3 regions of the Pseudomonas sp. RGM 3321 genome follow, and region 2 is predicted to be linked to each of the others. Evidence: riboswitches for the same ligand, from Rfam matches in the RefSeq annotation. Region 2 holds a riboswitch; each other region holds the start of a gene.
The links. Region 2 has a riboswitch for cobalamin ahead of RGM3321_RS06660 (ABC transporter substrate-binding protein). Riboswitches for the same ligand answer to the same signal wherever they lie in the genome.
Positions count from the first base shown of each region.

Region 1: linked by a shared signal. The riboswitch ahead of cobO (cob(I)yrinic acid a,c-diamide adenosyltransferase) and the one ahead of RGM3321_RS06660 (ABC transporter substrate-binding protein) in region 2 are both predicted to bind cobalamin.
Region 3: linked by a shared signal. The riboswitch ahead of cobW (cobalamin biosynthesis protein CobW) and the one ahead of RGM3321_RS06660 (ABC transporter substrate-binding protein) in region 2 are both predicted to bind cobalamin.

Region 1 covers NZ_JALHBH010000103.1:41,144-45,461, forward strand. The annotation lists gene RGM3321_RS09780 (sorbosone dehydrogenase family protein) at 306-1,634, opposite strand; cobalamin riboswitch at 1,754-1,968, shown strand; gene cobO (cob(I)yrinic acid a,c-diamide adenosyltransferase) at 2,059-2,670, shown strand; gene RGM3321_RS09790 (cobyrinate a,c-diamide synthase) at 2,696-3,991, shown strand; gene bluB (5,6-dimethylbenzimidazole synthase) at 3,988-4,318, shown strand, end outside.
Region 2 covers NZ_JALHBH010000097.1:26,102-30,419, forward strand. The annotation lists gene RGM3321_RS06655 (iron chelate uptake ABC transporter family permease subunit) at 1-627, opposite strand, end outside; gene RGM3321_RS06660 (ABC transporter substrate-binding protein) at 624-1,637, opposite strand; cobalamin riboswitch at 1,767-1,967, opposite strand; gene RGM3321_RS06665 (FadR/GntR family transcriptional regulator) at 1,986-2,702, opposite strand; gene RGM3321_RS06670 (FadR/GntR family transcriptional regulator) at 2,811-3,545, shown strand; gene RGM3321_RS06675 (oligogalacturonate-specific porin KdgM family protein) at 3,742-4,318, opposite strand, start outside.
Region 3 covers NZ_JALHBH010000114.1:96,354-100,671, reverse strand. The annotation lists gene cobM (precorrin-4 C(11)-methyltransferase) at 1-226, opposite strand, end outside; gene RGM3321_RS17785 (cobalamin biosynthesis protein) at 259-708, opposite strand; gene RGM3321_RS17780 (CbtA family protein) at 686-1,393, opposite strand; gene RGM3321_RS17775 (CbtB-domain containing protein) at 1,404-1,589, opposite strand; cobalamin riboswitch at 1,685-1,899, opposite strand; cobalamin riboswitch at 1,958-2,181, shown strand; gene cobW (cobalamin biosynthesis protein CobW) at 2,296-3,360, shown strand; gene cobN (cobaltochelatase subunit CobN) at 3,365-4,318, shown strand, end outside.

The sequences.
Region 1 (4,318 bases), on a different contig from region 2:
GCGCACTCAAGAGCGTCCAGAACTGCATGCCCACGCCCACGCGGAGCGCTCAACTTTACTTTAGATTCTGGCCGCAGGCCGTAGGAGCGAACTTGTTCGCGAAAGGGCTTGTATGATCGCCGAAAATGCATCTTCTGAAACACCGCCTTCGCGAACAAGTTCGCTCCTACGCCCTTCGGGCAGAACCCTGAAAGGCACGTATTCCGGGCTCTTCAGGACTTGTGTGTAACGCCGAGTGTTGGAGCGTAGGGAACGATGATCTCAACTATCGTGCAACGCTCTGCGTCAAACCTCTAGGCTCGGCGTTACTGAGCAGCCTTGGCGGATGTCACGCGCCAGATCTTGTTGCCGACGTCGTCGGCCACCAGCAATCCGCCGCGCTGGTCATTGACCACGCCAACCGGGCGACCCATGGCTTTTTCATCCTTGTTGAGGAAGCCGGTCAACACATCGACCGGGGTGCCGTTGGGTTTGCCGCCGCTGAATGGAATGAACACCACCTTGTAGCCGCTGTGCGGTTTGCGGTTCCAGGAGCCGTGCTGGCCAATGAACAAGCCTTCGTTGAACGGTGCAGCCAGTGTCTTGCCGTCGGCGAACACCAGGCCCAGCGAAGCGGTGTGCGGACCGACTGCGTAATCCGGGGCAATCGCCTTGGCGACCAGTGCCGGGTTCTGTGGCTTGACGCGCTCGTCGACGTGCTGGCCGTAATAGCTGTAGGGCCAGCCGTAGAAAGCGCCATCCTGCACCGAGGTCACGTAGTCAGGCACCAGGTCGCTGCCGATTTCATCTCGCTCGTTGACTGCCGTCCACAGTTTGCCGGTTTTGGGCTCCCAGTCCATGCCGTTGGGGTTGCGCAGGCCAGAGGCGAAAATGCGGTGGTTGCCGGTGGCAGCGTCCACTTCCCAGATGGCTGCACGACCTTCTTCCTTGTCCATGCCGTTCTCGGCCACGTTGCTGTTGGAGCCCACGGTTACGTACAGCTTGCTGCCATCCTTGCTGGCGATGACGTTCTTGGTCCAGTGGTGATTGAGCGTACCGCCCGGCAGGTCGACGACCTTGGTCGCTTGCGCGCTGATCGAGGTCTGGCCCGCTTCATAGGGGAAGCTGATCAGGCGGTCGGTGTCGGCGACATACAGCTTGTTGCCCACCAGGGTCATGCCAAACGGAGAATTGAGGTTTTGCAGGAAAACCGTGCGGGTCTCCGCGACGCCGTCCTTGTCCACGTCGCGCAGCAGAGTAATGCGGTTGGCGCTTGGCACGCCCGCACCGGCGCGGCCCATGACTTTTTCCATTACCCAGCCGCGAATACCCTTGGAATCATCCGGTTTGGCCGGCGAATTGGTTTCCGCCACCAGCACGTCGCCATTGGGTAATACATACAGCCAGCGCGGGTGGTCGAGGCCTTCAGCGAAGGCCGCCACCTGAGTGCCGGGTGCGGCCACCGGTTTGGCGCCTTTTTCCCAGCCGATGGCAGGGGCGATGTTGACGGTCGGGATGAGCGTCTTGTTGGGCTCCGGCAGTTTGGGCGAGGGGCCTGTTCCATCCGAGACTTGCAGGGTCGAAGACTCGCCGCAGGCAGCAAGGCCACCGGCAACCAGAAGCAACACTGCGTAGTGGGGTCTGAGTCTGAACATGGTGAATCTCCATAAACAAGGGCGTGGTCCGATAATTGATAGAGGCACCGCCAACCCGCTAGGTTCAATCACGTTCCGCGGCGACGGTGTCGATTGACGCTCCCAGCCCAACACTCTACCCTTCGCGGTTTGTTTCAGGTGCTCTGCAATCCTCGATTGGCAGGGTGAAACAGGGAAGCCGGTGTGGGTTGACAGATCCGATCCCGGCGCTGCCCCCGCAACGGTAAATGAGTCAAGGCTGTGCCTGACGCCACTGTGTTTCGACATGGGAAGGCGCGCAGCCGGGGTAACCCGCTCATGAGCCCGGAGACCGGCCTGAACCACTCAATGGCATCACGGAGGGTGGTGCTCTGTGCAGGGCGTTGCCGTGCTGTCCAGTGCTGTCCTTCCGTCTGTTGTCGACTGCCACGAGCGGAGAACCCGGATGAACGAATCCCCCGAACGCGACGAACGCCATCTGGCGCGCATGCTGCGCAAGAAAGCCGTGATGGACGAGCGCATTGCCAGCTCACCCAACGAGTGCGGCCTGCTGCTGGTCTTGACCGGCAACGGCAAGGGCAAGAGCAGCTCGGCATTCGGCATGCTTGCCAGGGCCATGGGCCACGACATGCAGTGCGGCGTGGTGCAGTTCATCAAGGGCCGCAACAGCACTGGCGAAGAAATGTTTTTCCGCCGTTTCCCCGAGCAGGTGCGCTATCACGTGATGGGCGAGGGCTTCACCTGGGAAACCCAGGATCGCCAGCGTGACATCGCCGCCGCTGAGGCCGCCTGGGCCGTGTCTCAGGAAATGCTTCGCGATCCGGCCATTGGTCTGGTGGTGCTCGACGAACTGAACATCGCTCTCAAACATGGCTACCTCGACCTTGAACAGGTGCTGAGTGATTTGCAGGCCCGCCCGCCGATGCAGCATGTGCTGGTGACCGGCCGCGGTGCCAAACCCGAATTGATCGACCTGGCTGATACGGTTTCCGAGATCGGCGTGGTCAAGCACGCGTTTCAGGCCGGTATTCGTGCGCAGAAAGGTATCGAGCTGTGAACCCTTCATTATTGAGCGCATCGCAATGAGAGCCCCGCGTGATTGTCCGGCGGTATTGATCGCTGCGCCTGCCTCCGGGCAAGGCAAAACCACGGTGACCGCTGCACTGGCGCGTTTGCACCGCAATCAAGGGCGCAGAGTCCGAGTGTTCAAGTGCGGCCCGGATTTTCTCGACCCGATGATTCTCGAGCGGGCCAGCGGCGCACCGGTCTACCAGCTGGACATGTGGATGGTTGGTGCCGACGAAAGCCGTCGCCTGTTGTGGGAAGCCGCAGATGAGGCAGACCTGATCCTGATCGAAGGCGTCATGGGGCTGTTCGACGGTACACCGTCCAGCGCTGATCTGGCCCGCCACTTTGGCGTACCGGTGTTGGGGGTGATCGACGGCACGGCGATGGCGCAGACGTTTGGCGCGCTGGCGCTCGGGCTGGCGCGTTATCAGCCTGATCTACCGTTTGCCGGCGTGCTGGCCAACCGGGTTGGCACGGTACGACACGCGCAGTTGCTGGAAAACAGCCTGACCGAGGGCCTGCGCTGGTATGGCGCACTGTCCCGGGAAGTCGGTTTCGAATTGCCCAGCCGCCATCTGGGACTGGTTCAGGCCAGCGAACTCAACGATCTGGACGTGCGGCTGGACATGGCTGCCGCCGCGCTGGCCAGTACCTGCGAAGTGGCCTTGCCGCCAGCCGTAACCTTCACCGCGCCTGACCCGGTTCAGGTCGAGCCTTTACTCAGAGGTGTGCGCATCGCCATTGCCCGCGACGAGGCCTTTGCCTTTCTGTACGGCGCGAGCCTGGACCTGCTGAGGAACATGGGCGCTGAGCTGAGTTTCTTCTCGCCGATCCATGACCGCGAGCTTCCCGACGCCGACAGCCTGTACCTGCCGGGTGGCTACCCGGAGCTGCACCACGTTGCGCTGGCGGAAAACCTGACGATGCAGGCGTCGATCAGGGCGCACCATATTGCTGGCAAGCCGATTCTGGCCGAGTGCGGCGGCATGCTTTATTTACTCGAAGCCCTGACCGATGTAGAGGGCGTGCGCGCCGAACTGGTCGGCTTGCTGTCCGGTGAGGCGGTCATGCAGAAGCGTCTGGCGGCGCTGGCCTTGCAAGCGGTTGAGCTGCCCGAGGGCACGCTGCATGGCCACACGTATCACCATTCGCTGACCAGCACCGAGTTACAGCCGATTGCCCGTGGCGTCAGCCCCAACGGCGGGCGTGGCGCAGAGGCAGTCTATCGCCTGGGTCGTCTGACCGCGTCCTACGTGCATTTCTATTTCCCTTCCTGCCCTCAGGCGATTGCGGCGCTGTTCAAACCATGACCGAACAAGCGTTCAGCCCTGAAGAGCGGGCTGCGGTGTACCGGGCCATCGCCGAGCGTCGCGACATGCGCCACTTCGTCGGCGGCACGGTGGCCCCCGAGTTGCTGGCGCGCTTGCTGGAAGCCGCACACCAGGCACCCAGTGTCGGGCTGATGCAGCCGTGGCGCTTCATTCGCATCAGCGATCCGGTGTTGCGCGGAAAAATGCAGGCGCAGGTAGAAGAAGAACGTATCCGCACTGCTCAGGCACTGGGCGAGCGCACCGACGAGTTCATGAAGCTCAAGGTCGAAGGGATCAATGACTGCGCAGAGGTGCTGGTCGCCGCAC
Region 2 (4,318 bases):
CACCGTCGGCACTGCCAGCCAGACAGAGTGCCAGCGCACACCGCTGAGATTGCCCAGCAACCAGAACATGATGCCGCGTGCCTGCTCCGAGCTTGCGGATTTGGTGATCAGAAATGATGTCAGGGCATTGAACAGCTGTGAACCGGCGATCCCGGCCAGAATGATCTGCCCGGCTGCAGTGGTGCCTCGCGACGAGTGCGCTAGCAGAGCGACCAGCGAAAACGCCGCCACGGCGCCGACAAAAGCGCCTGCCGACATCGAAATGGCCCCTGCACCAAAGCCCAGAATGGCGACCAGCACCGCGCCGGTCGAGGCCCCGGCGGAAATTCCCAGCAGATACGGGTCTGCCAGCGGATTGCGCAACAAGGATTGCAGCACCACGCCACAGATCGCCAGCCCGGCCCCGCAGGCTGCCGCGACAATCGCGCGGGTCAGCCGGTAGTTCCAGACAATGCCCTCATCGATAGGGTCGAGCACGTAGCTGGCTGCCCAGAGTTTGTTGGCCAGCACCTGAAAAACCACCGGCAGGCTGATCGAGGTTTCGCCAATCGCCGCACCGATCATGATCGCCAGTACCAGCACTGCCGAGACCCAGAGCACATGGCCCAACGCTACTGGTAATCTCATTGTGCCGCGTTGAAACGGTTGGCGGCGTCAGCCAGTTCCTCGAACCCGGTGAACAGGCGCAGACCGGCCTGCATGCCCTCGGCGTCGATGATCACGATCCGCTCATGCTTGACTGCGTCCATGTTGCGCGTCACCGGATCGCTCTTGAGAAATTCGATTTTCTTCAGGTAGTCGTCGGCCGGGAAGCGGCGGCGGTCCATGCGCGCAATCACCAGAATGCTTGGGTTGGCCTTGGCAATGCTTTCCCAGCCCACGGTCGGCCATTCCTCGTCGGACTGGACGATATTGCGCATGCCCAGGCTGTTGAGCATGAAATCCGGGATGCCTTTGCGGCCTGCCACGAAAGGATCGCTGGCAAGATCCGAACTGGAAAACCAGAACAGCGCCGAGACGTCGTTCGCCTTGTTCTGTTTGACATTGGCAATCGCGGCGCTCAGGCGGGCCTTGAGGTCGGCGACCAGCGTGTCACCGCGGTCCTGTACATCGAAAATCTGCGCCAGTTGCTCGATGCTCTTGTAGATGGTTTCGATGCGGAACGGCTCCAGGCGTGTGCCGTCGGCACCGACCAGATTGTTTTTGCCTTCGCAATCGGACGGCAGAATGTAAGTGGGTATTTTCAGGTCATGGAACTGTTCGCGTGTGCCGACCACGCCCTGTTTGCCAACCATCCACTCCAGCTGCACCGTCACCAGTTCCGGACGTTTGCCGATCACCGCCTCAAAGCTTGGGTCGTTGTCGGCCAGACGTTCTACCTTGTCGTTCTGCGCCTTGAAGCGTGGCAAAACGTTGTTGAACCACAGCGACGTGCCCACCAGCCGGTCGCCCAGGCCCAGTTCGTAGAGTATTTCAGTACCGGCCTGACCAATGGTCACTGCCTTGGTCGGTGCATACGCGAACGTCAGGGTCGAACCACAGTTTTCAAGGGTCAGCGGATACTGAGTGGGGGCGGCGAGGGTTATGGTGGACAGCGTCAGGCTGGCGGCAAGTGCGGCAAGGCGGGGCAGCGACATGAAATGCGGTCTCCGTTGGAACAGGTGCCAAGGCGCAATGCACATCAGGAAACACATCCCCGGCAAGTGACCGGGCACAACGGAAAATGCCGCCGCGTGCGGATGTCCTTCCCGGACACCCCGCCGGTTAGTGGGTTGAAGCAGGTCGGCAGGTCTCCTGACTGGCATGTCATCGCCGGGCTCCGGCCTTCCCGGAGCTGAATCCAGTGGCAGTCATGGAGCAGGCTCGATGCCTACAGTTGCGGGGGCAGTTTCGTTTTGGCCTTGTGCAGACAAAGCGTACGAATTCCCTGTTAGTTCCTCTCGGAAACCGACGGGCGGCATGGTAAACGATAAGCGTTTTAGTGGCTAATCCTTTGCGCGCAGGCGCAGCAGACTGTTGATCAGATGCAGGCGCATCGCGGCTCGGGCGGCATCACGGTCCTGATGGACAATGGCGTCAAAGATGGTCTCCTGTTCACGTTGCTGGATGCCCGGATCGTCCTCTGCGTGCAACGACGCGATATTGCCAAAGCCGCTGCGGGTACGAGGCAGGATGCTGCTGCCGAGCTGGCTCATCACATCGGTAAAAAAGCTGTTGGCGGTACACAGTGATATCTGCCGGTGAAACTCGAAATCGGCCTTCATGGTGTCGTGTCCCAGGCGCGCGCAGCGATGCAACTCATCGAGTGCCTGACGGATGGCATCCAGTTGCTCGGGCGTGCGGCGTAGAGCAGCGAGCGCGGCAGATTCCGGCTCGATGCTCAGGCGCAGCTCGATGATGGATACCGCGTCTGCGGGTGTACCGATTGGCGGTTCAACCTGCTGGAAATTACCTGGCTGCGCTGCATCGACCACGAAGGTGCCGATGCCATGCCGGGTTTCGACCAGACCTTCGGCTTGCAGACGCGACATCGCTTCACGAACCACGGTGCGGCTGACCCCGGTTTCACGGATGATCACCTGTTCGGTAGGAAGCTTTTCACCGCTCTGGATCTCGCCTTCGCGAATTCTGCGCGAAAACTCGGCGACCAGTTGCTGGGTTAGGCTGGAGCGACGGCCTTTTGATGCGGAAGGTTGTTCCATGGCGGGTGATCAGGTCCGTGTCGGGTGGCTGAGTATAACCGTACTCAAGGCGTGTTTTGTGTGGGGATCGCAGCCTATACTCGCGTATCGGACAGAACTGAGGCTGCAATGTCGGACAACGCACTTTCCTCGCAAAAGAACCATCGACGCCTGGCAGAAACCCTGGTCGACCGCTTCGCCCAGCGCATGCGAGACGGTGTGCTGGTGCGCGGCGAGAAACTGCCTTCCGAGATCCACATCATGGAAGCCGAGGGTGTCAGCCGCACGGTGGTGCGCGATGCGCTGTCGCGGATGCAGGCCGCGGGGCTGGTGGAAACCCGGCATGGCGTCGGCACCTTTGTTCTCGATATGCCACCGCCTGAAGGTTTTTCGGTAGGGCCTGCGACCATCGCCACCTTGTCCGATGTGCTGAACCTGCTGGAGTTTCGCTTGAGCCTGGAAGTCGAGGCGGCAGGGCTGGCTGCGCAACGACGCAGCCCTGAAGCGTTGCTTGAGCTCAAGCGGGCGTTCGATGCGCTGCTCGAAGGTCCGCAGAAATCCGGAACCACCATCAATGCCGATTTTCAATTTCACCTCAAGATCGCCAAGGCGTCAGGCAATGCGTACCTGATCGATATCATGAAGCATCTGGGCACCAAGCTGATTCCCCGCACGCGGATGAACTCGGCCTACACAGGGCAGAGCGATCGCAACGCCTACCTGACCGGAATCAACACCGAACACCGGCAAATCTACAACGCCATCGCCGAAGGCAACGTCGACGCAGCGCGCTCGGCGATGTATCTGCACCTCAACGGCAGCCGCATGCGCCTGCGCCGCACTCAGGCGCTGTACAGCGACTGAGCGATTGCGGAGTTTCTGCCAGACACCTCTCGTTCCTCACGCTCCAGCGTAGGAATGCCTTGGATGACGCTCCGCGTCACAAACCTGCGCTGCACCACATGCTCGAAAGAGGACGCAGAGCGTCCAGAACGGCATGCGACGCGGAGCGTCGGCACGATAGTGAGATTATCGTTCATCATGCTCCAGTGGGGATGCGCTACAGGAAGTTGTACTGCACGCCCACGCGCAATCTCAGCTGGCGCTTGTCATCTTCGGAATCCACCTTGATGTCGCCGACTTCAAAGAACGGCACCCAGTGCTTGTCCCATTTGTATTTGAAGGCCGCGTTCTGTTCGTAGTCGGTCTTGCCGTTGTCGTAGCGGATGTAATCGGCGTCGAAGTAGGTGAACTGATACTCGTACGCCCAGGGGCCTTTGCTGGCGTAGTTGACCCAGACGTCGTAACGATTGATCGACTGATCATCCATCTGGTTGTCAGGCATTTCATGGTTGACCTTGTCCCTGTCCAGCTTGATCGAGTCGTAGCGGTAACGGCCTGACACGCTCAACTGATCGTTTACTTTGTAACCCAGTTTCAGGCCCATTTTATAGGCCGTCGATTTCTCGATGCTTTCCAGCGCAAACGAAGGCGTCAGCAGCCATTTGTCGTCGAGCCGGTATTGATAGCTGACAGTCAATTCGTGGCCGTTGCCGACGGTGTTGTCGAACGCTACGTCCTGGCGGTCGCCTGCGGTCTTGTATTTGAGCTCGCCTTCGAAGCCCCAGCCGCTGTCC
Region 3 (4,318 bases), on a different contig from region 2:
CAACGTCCAGGCCCTGCGCATGCGCGGCCTTTATCAGTTCGATGATCTGCTCCAGATGCAGCTCGGCGCTGTTGGTCACCTGCACGGCCTGATGACCCTCCAGCACTGCGAGCGGCACCAGTGAGCCTGCATAGATAATGACCGGGCATGTGCGAATCAGGCGTTGCCCCTTGACGGTGATCAGCTCGGGATCGCCAGGGCCGGCACCGATGAAATAGACAGTCAATGAATTCTCCGGAATGGATGAGCGCGGAGAGATTATCCGCTGTGTGCAGGACTTATTGCCAAGGCAAATGTGGCGTGGGCGCTTTTCTGCCTTTCGATCAGCAGGGTGGCGGTGCCGTCTCCCAGTTGCGCGGCCAGCGCCAGTGCCGAACCTTCGGCGACACCGTGACAGCCCGTAGTCTGGAAGACCTGCGCAGAACGATGGGTGAGGTACAGCTCCCACGCGACCAGTTGCGCTGCGTTGAAGAACACCAGCGGCACTGCCAGTTGCCCGGCCAGTTCAAGCAGGCCCGGTTCCTGGTCTTTCAGATCGATACATGCCAGCGCAGTGACGCTGGCAATCTCCAGGTCGATCACGCGAAGGCTGTTCTCGATCAGCTCGCGCAACGTCGCTGCAGAGCAACCGCGCCGACAGCCCAGCCCGGCCACCAGTGACGAGCCGGGCTGAACGGTCGGAGAATCAGGCCTGGTGCAGGTCGGCATCGTTTCTGCGGAACAGCCAGGCACTGATCAGCCCCATCGCGACCCAGAACAGCGCGTTGGTTAGCAGCGAGGCAAGCATGAATTGCGATTCCAGAGCTTCGGGTGCCAGGCTCTCATGGACCAGCGGCTGTGGTGCGCCGATAACGTGAGGAACGACCAGAATCGCCACGCCCAGCACTTTGAGCAGCCAGTTCTGACCAAACACCAGCAAGGCCAGCCCGGCGGCAGTCGATGCGGCCGTACCTATCCACCAGGCCTGACGCTGACTCAGTTCGGCGGCAGCGGTGCCTGGCAATTCAGGTGGCAGGCCAAGCGTGGGTGCCAGCACAAAAACCGCGAAACCGGCCAGCCCCCACCATACGCCTTGCACCGTGCGGCCCGGCGCGCGCAGGGTGTAAAGCCCGGCAAGCATCAGGGCGAAGCCTACCGCGACCACCAGATTGCCGCCCGTGGTGGACAGCACACGTTGCCAGCCGTTTTCAGGTTCCCAGGCAGCTTCGTCATGCGCATGACTGTGCTCGGCAGCCGCGCCGTCTGCATGTTCATGGACCTGTTCGGCAGATGCGTTCTCGTAGGTTTCGGCCTGCTGGATCAGTGGCACCACCCAGAAGCTTTGCAGCACGGTCAGCAACAGGGCCGCAAGCAGGCCCGTGAACCCGGCAGTTTGTGCGATTCGCTTGAACATTGTGGAGTCCTTAATGGCAAGGAAAGGCAGCGCTGTGACGGGTATCGTGTGCGGCGTTGTGTACGGCCGCGATGTGCGAGAAACCGGCGAAGTACACCAGACAGGCACCCAGCAGCGCAGCGCTGATGGCGGCTGTCAGGCGTTGAGTGCGGGTGGAGCTGGCGGCGGCGGCGTGGCTGCTGCTGATGGTTGACATGGCGATCCCTCTTGATGATTGGCAAGCGGGCCACGCGCGAAGGAACCTGCCGGCAGACGCCAGAGGTTTCAACTGCGCCCGCCCACCGCGGGTTTGTCATTGCAACGATGTCGGGCCGGTCTCCGGGCTCGCGAGGGGCTCAAACGTCGTACGTTCAAGGCCTGCAAGGTCACCTTCCCATGCCGTGGCACAGTGGATCAGACCTTCTCTCGCTTACCGTTGCGGGGGCAGCACCGGACTTGCTCGACAGCGTGAGCGCACCGGTTTCCCGTTTCACCCCGTGAGGGGCACCCGAAACAAGGCGTACAGGAGAGCATGGGCAGCGGGGGATCGTCAATCTGAACGATTGACCTGTCTGCGGTCACTGCGTAGCCTTGCCGGTTCGAGGTTCTCCATGCGTAAAGCGTTACACATGGAGCTAAGACGGGAATGCGGTACACGCCGCAGCTGCCCCCGCAACTGTAAACGGTGAGGTTCATTGCACAGCCACTGCTGCGGCGGGAAGGCGCAATGAATGCGTGTCGGCATGGTATTCATTGCCTGCCACATGCCGCCGTGAGCCAGGAGACCTGCCTCGAACCGGGCTGACCAAAAGGCCTGCGAATTATCACTACAACCGGGCGGGGTGATCCGGTGGCGATCCGATCCGTGTGCCAGACACGCGGTTCTCGTCCTGTTTGCCCGCCGCATTGCCAAAGGGCACCTGATGAAAACACTGGCCAAGCTTCCCGTCACCATCGTCACCGGCTTCCTCGGCTCGGGCAAAACCACCCTATTGCGACATATGCTCGACAACGCCGAAGGGCGGCGCATCGCGGTCATCGTCAATGAATTCGGTGAGCTGGGCATCGACGGAGAAATCCTCAAGCAGTGCACCATCGGTTGCACCGAAGAAGAGGCCAACGGCCGGGTATATGAGTTGGCCAACGGTTGCCTGTGCTGCACGGTGCAGGAAGAATTCTTTCCGGTCATGCGCGAGCTGGTCGCTCGTCGTGGCGACCTGGACCACATCCTGATCGAAACCTCCGGGCTGGCATTGCCCAAGCCGCTGGTTCAGGCTTTTCAGTGGCCGGAAATTCGCAACGCCTGCACAGTCGATGCGGTGATCACTGTCGTCGACAGCCCGGCAGTACTGGCCGGTACGTTTGCTGCGTTCCCGGATCAGGTCGATGCGCAGCGCAAACTCGACCCGAATCTGGACCATGAATCGCCTTTGCACGAGCTGTTCGCTGATCAACTGGCCAGCGCCGATCTGGTGATCCTTAACAAGGCCGACATGATCGACGCCGAAGGTCTGGCAGCGGTGCGTGCCGAAGTTGCCGAAGAACTGCCGCCAGCCGTCAAGGTGATTGAAGCCAGCAGCGGTCGTCTGCCGATCAGCGTACTGCTGGGTGTTGGCGCCGAGTCCGAGCTGCACATCGATGGTCGCAAGACCCATCATGATCATCACGACGATGACGATCATGATGACCACGATCACGATGCTTTCGATTCGATTTCCCTGAAATTGCCTCAGGCCGATGAAAAGGTGCTGCTCGACGCACTGAATCAACTGGTCGTGCAGCACGGCATTCTGCGGGTGAAGGGCTTCGCGGCCATTCCCGGCAAGCCGATGCGCCTGCTGATCCAGGGTGTGGGCACGCGTTTCGACAAACACTTCGACCGCGCCTGGCGCGCCGATGAAGAGCGTGCCACGCATCTGGTGCTGATTGGTCAGGAGCTGGACGCCGTGGCCCTGCAAGCGCAGCTCAACGCTGCGGTTGTTGGCTAACCCCATGCATTTACTGAGAACCCAGCCCGGCGGTTTCGTACCCGACGACAGCATTGCCGATCTGGGCCAGACCCCGGCCGAGCTGGTAATTCTCTGTAGCGGAGACTCCAGCCTGGCGCTGCTGGCCGAAGCTGCCCGCCAGCTTCCTGACGACTACCCGAGCCTGCGTCTGGCCAACCCGATGCAGGTACAGAATCACGCCTCTGTCGACTTGTATGTCGATGAGGTGCTGCGTCACGCAAAGGTCATTCTGATTTCCCTGCACGGCGGCATCGGTTACTGGCGTTACGGCGTCGAGCGGCTGATGGAGCTCGCGGCACGCGGGGTTCAGGTCATTCTGGTGCCCGGTGATGATCGTCCCGATCCTGAGCTGAGCGATCTGAGCACGGTGCCTGCCGCAGAACGCGACCGGCTCTGGCAGTTTCTGCGTCAGGGCGGCTTGCAGAATGCGCTGGAAATGTATCGTTGCATGGCCAGTCGTTGGCTGGACCGGGACTATTCCTGGACCGAGCCCCAACCGTTGCCACGTACAGCCATTTACCACCCTCGACTGGCAAGCGCGCAGCTCACCGATTGGCAAGCCGACTGGGTTGCGGGGCAGCCCGTTGCGGCGCTGCTGTTCTATCGCTCGCACTTGCAGGCCGCCAATACCGGTTTTATCGACGAGTTCTGTGTGCGCTTACAGGCTATGGGCATCAACCCGCTGCCCATAGCCGTGGCCAGCCTCAAGGAGCCGGGCTGTTTCACTCAGGTAGAGGACTGGCTGGACGAGGCTGAAACCGAACTGATCCTCAACACCACCGGCTTTGCCCAGTCGAGCCCGGAAGCGCCGCATCTGCGCCCGTTTCGGCGCAACGTGCCGGTCATTCAGGCGATCTGCGCGCAGGACAACGAACCTGCATGGCAGGCCAGCGAACAGGGCCTTGGTGCGCGCGATCTGGCGATGCACATTGCCTTG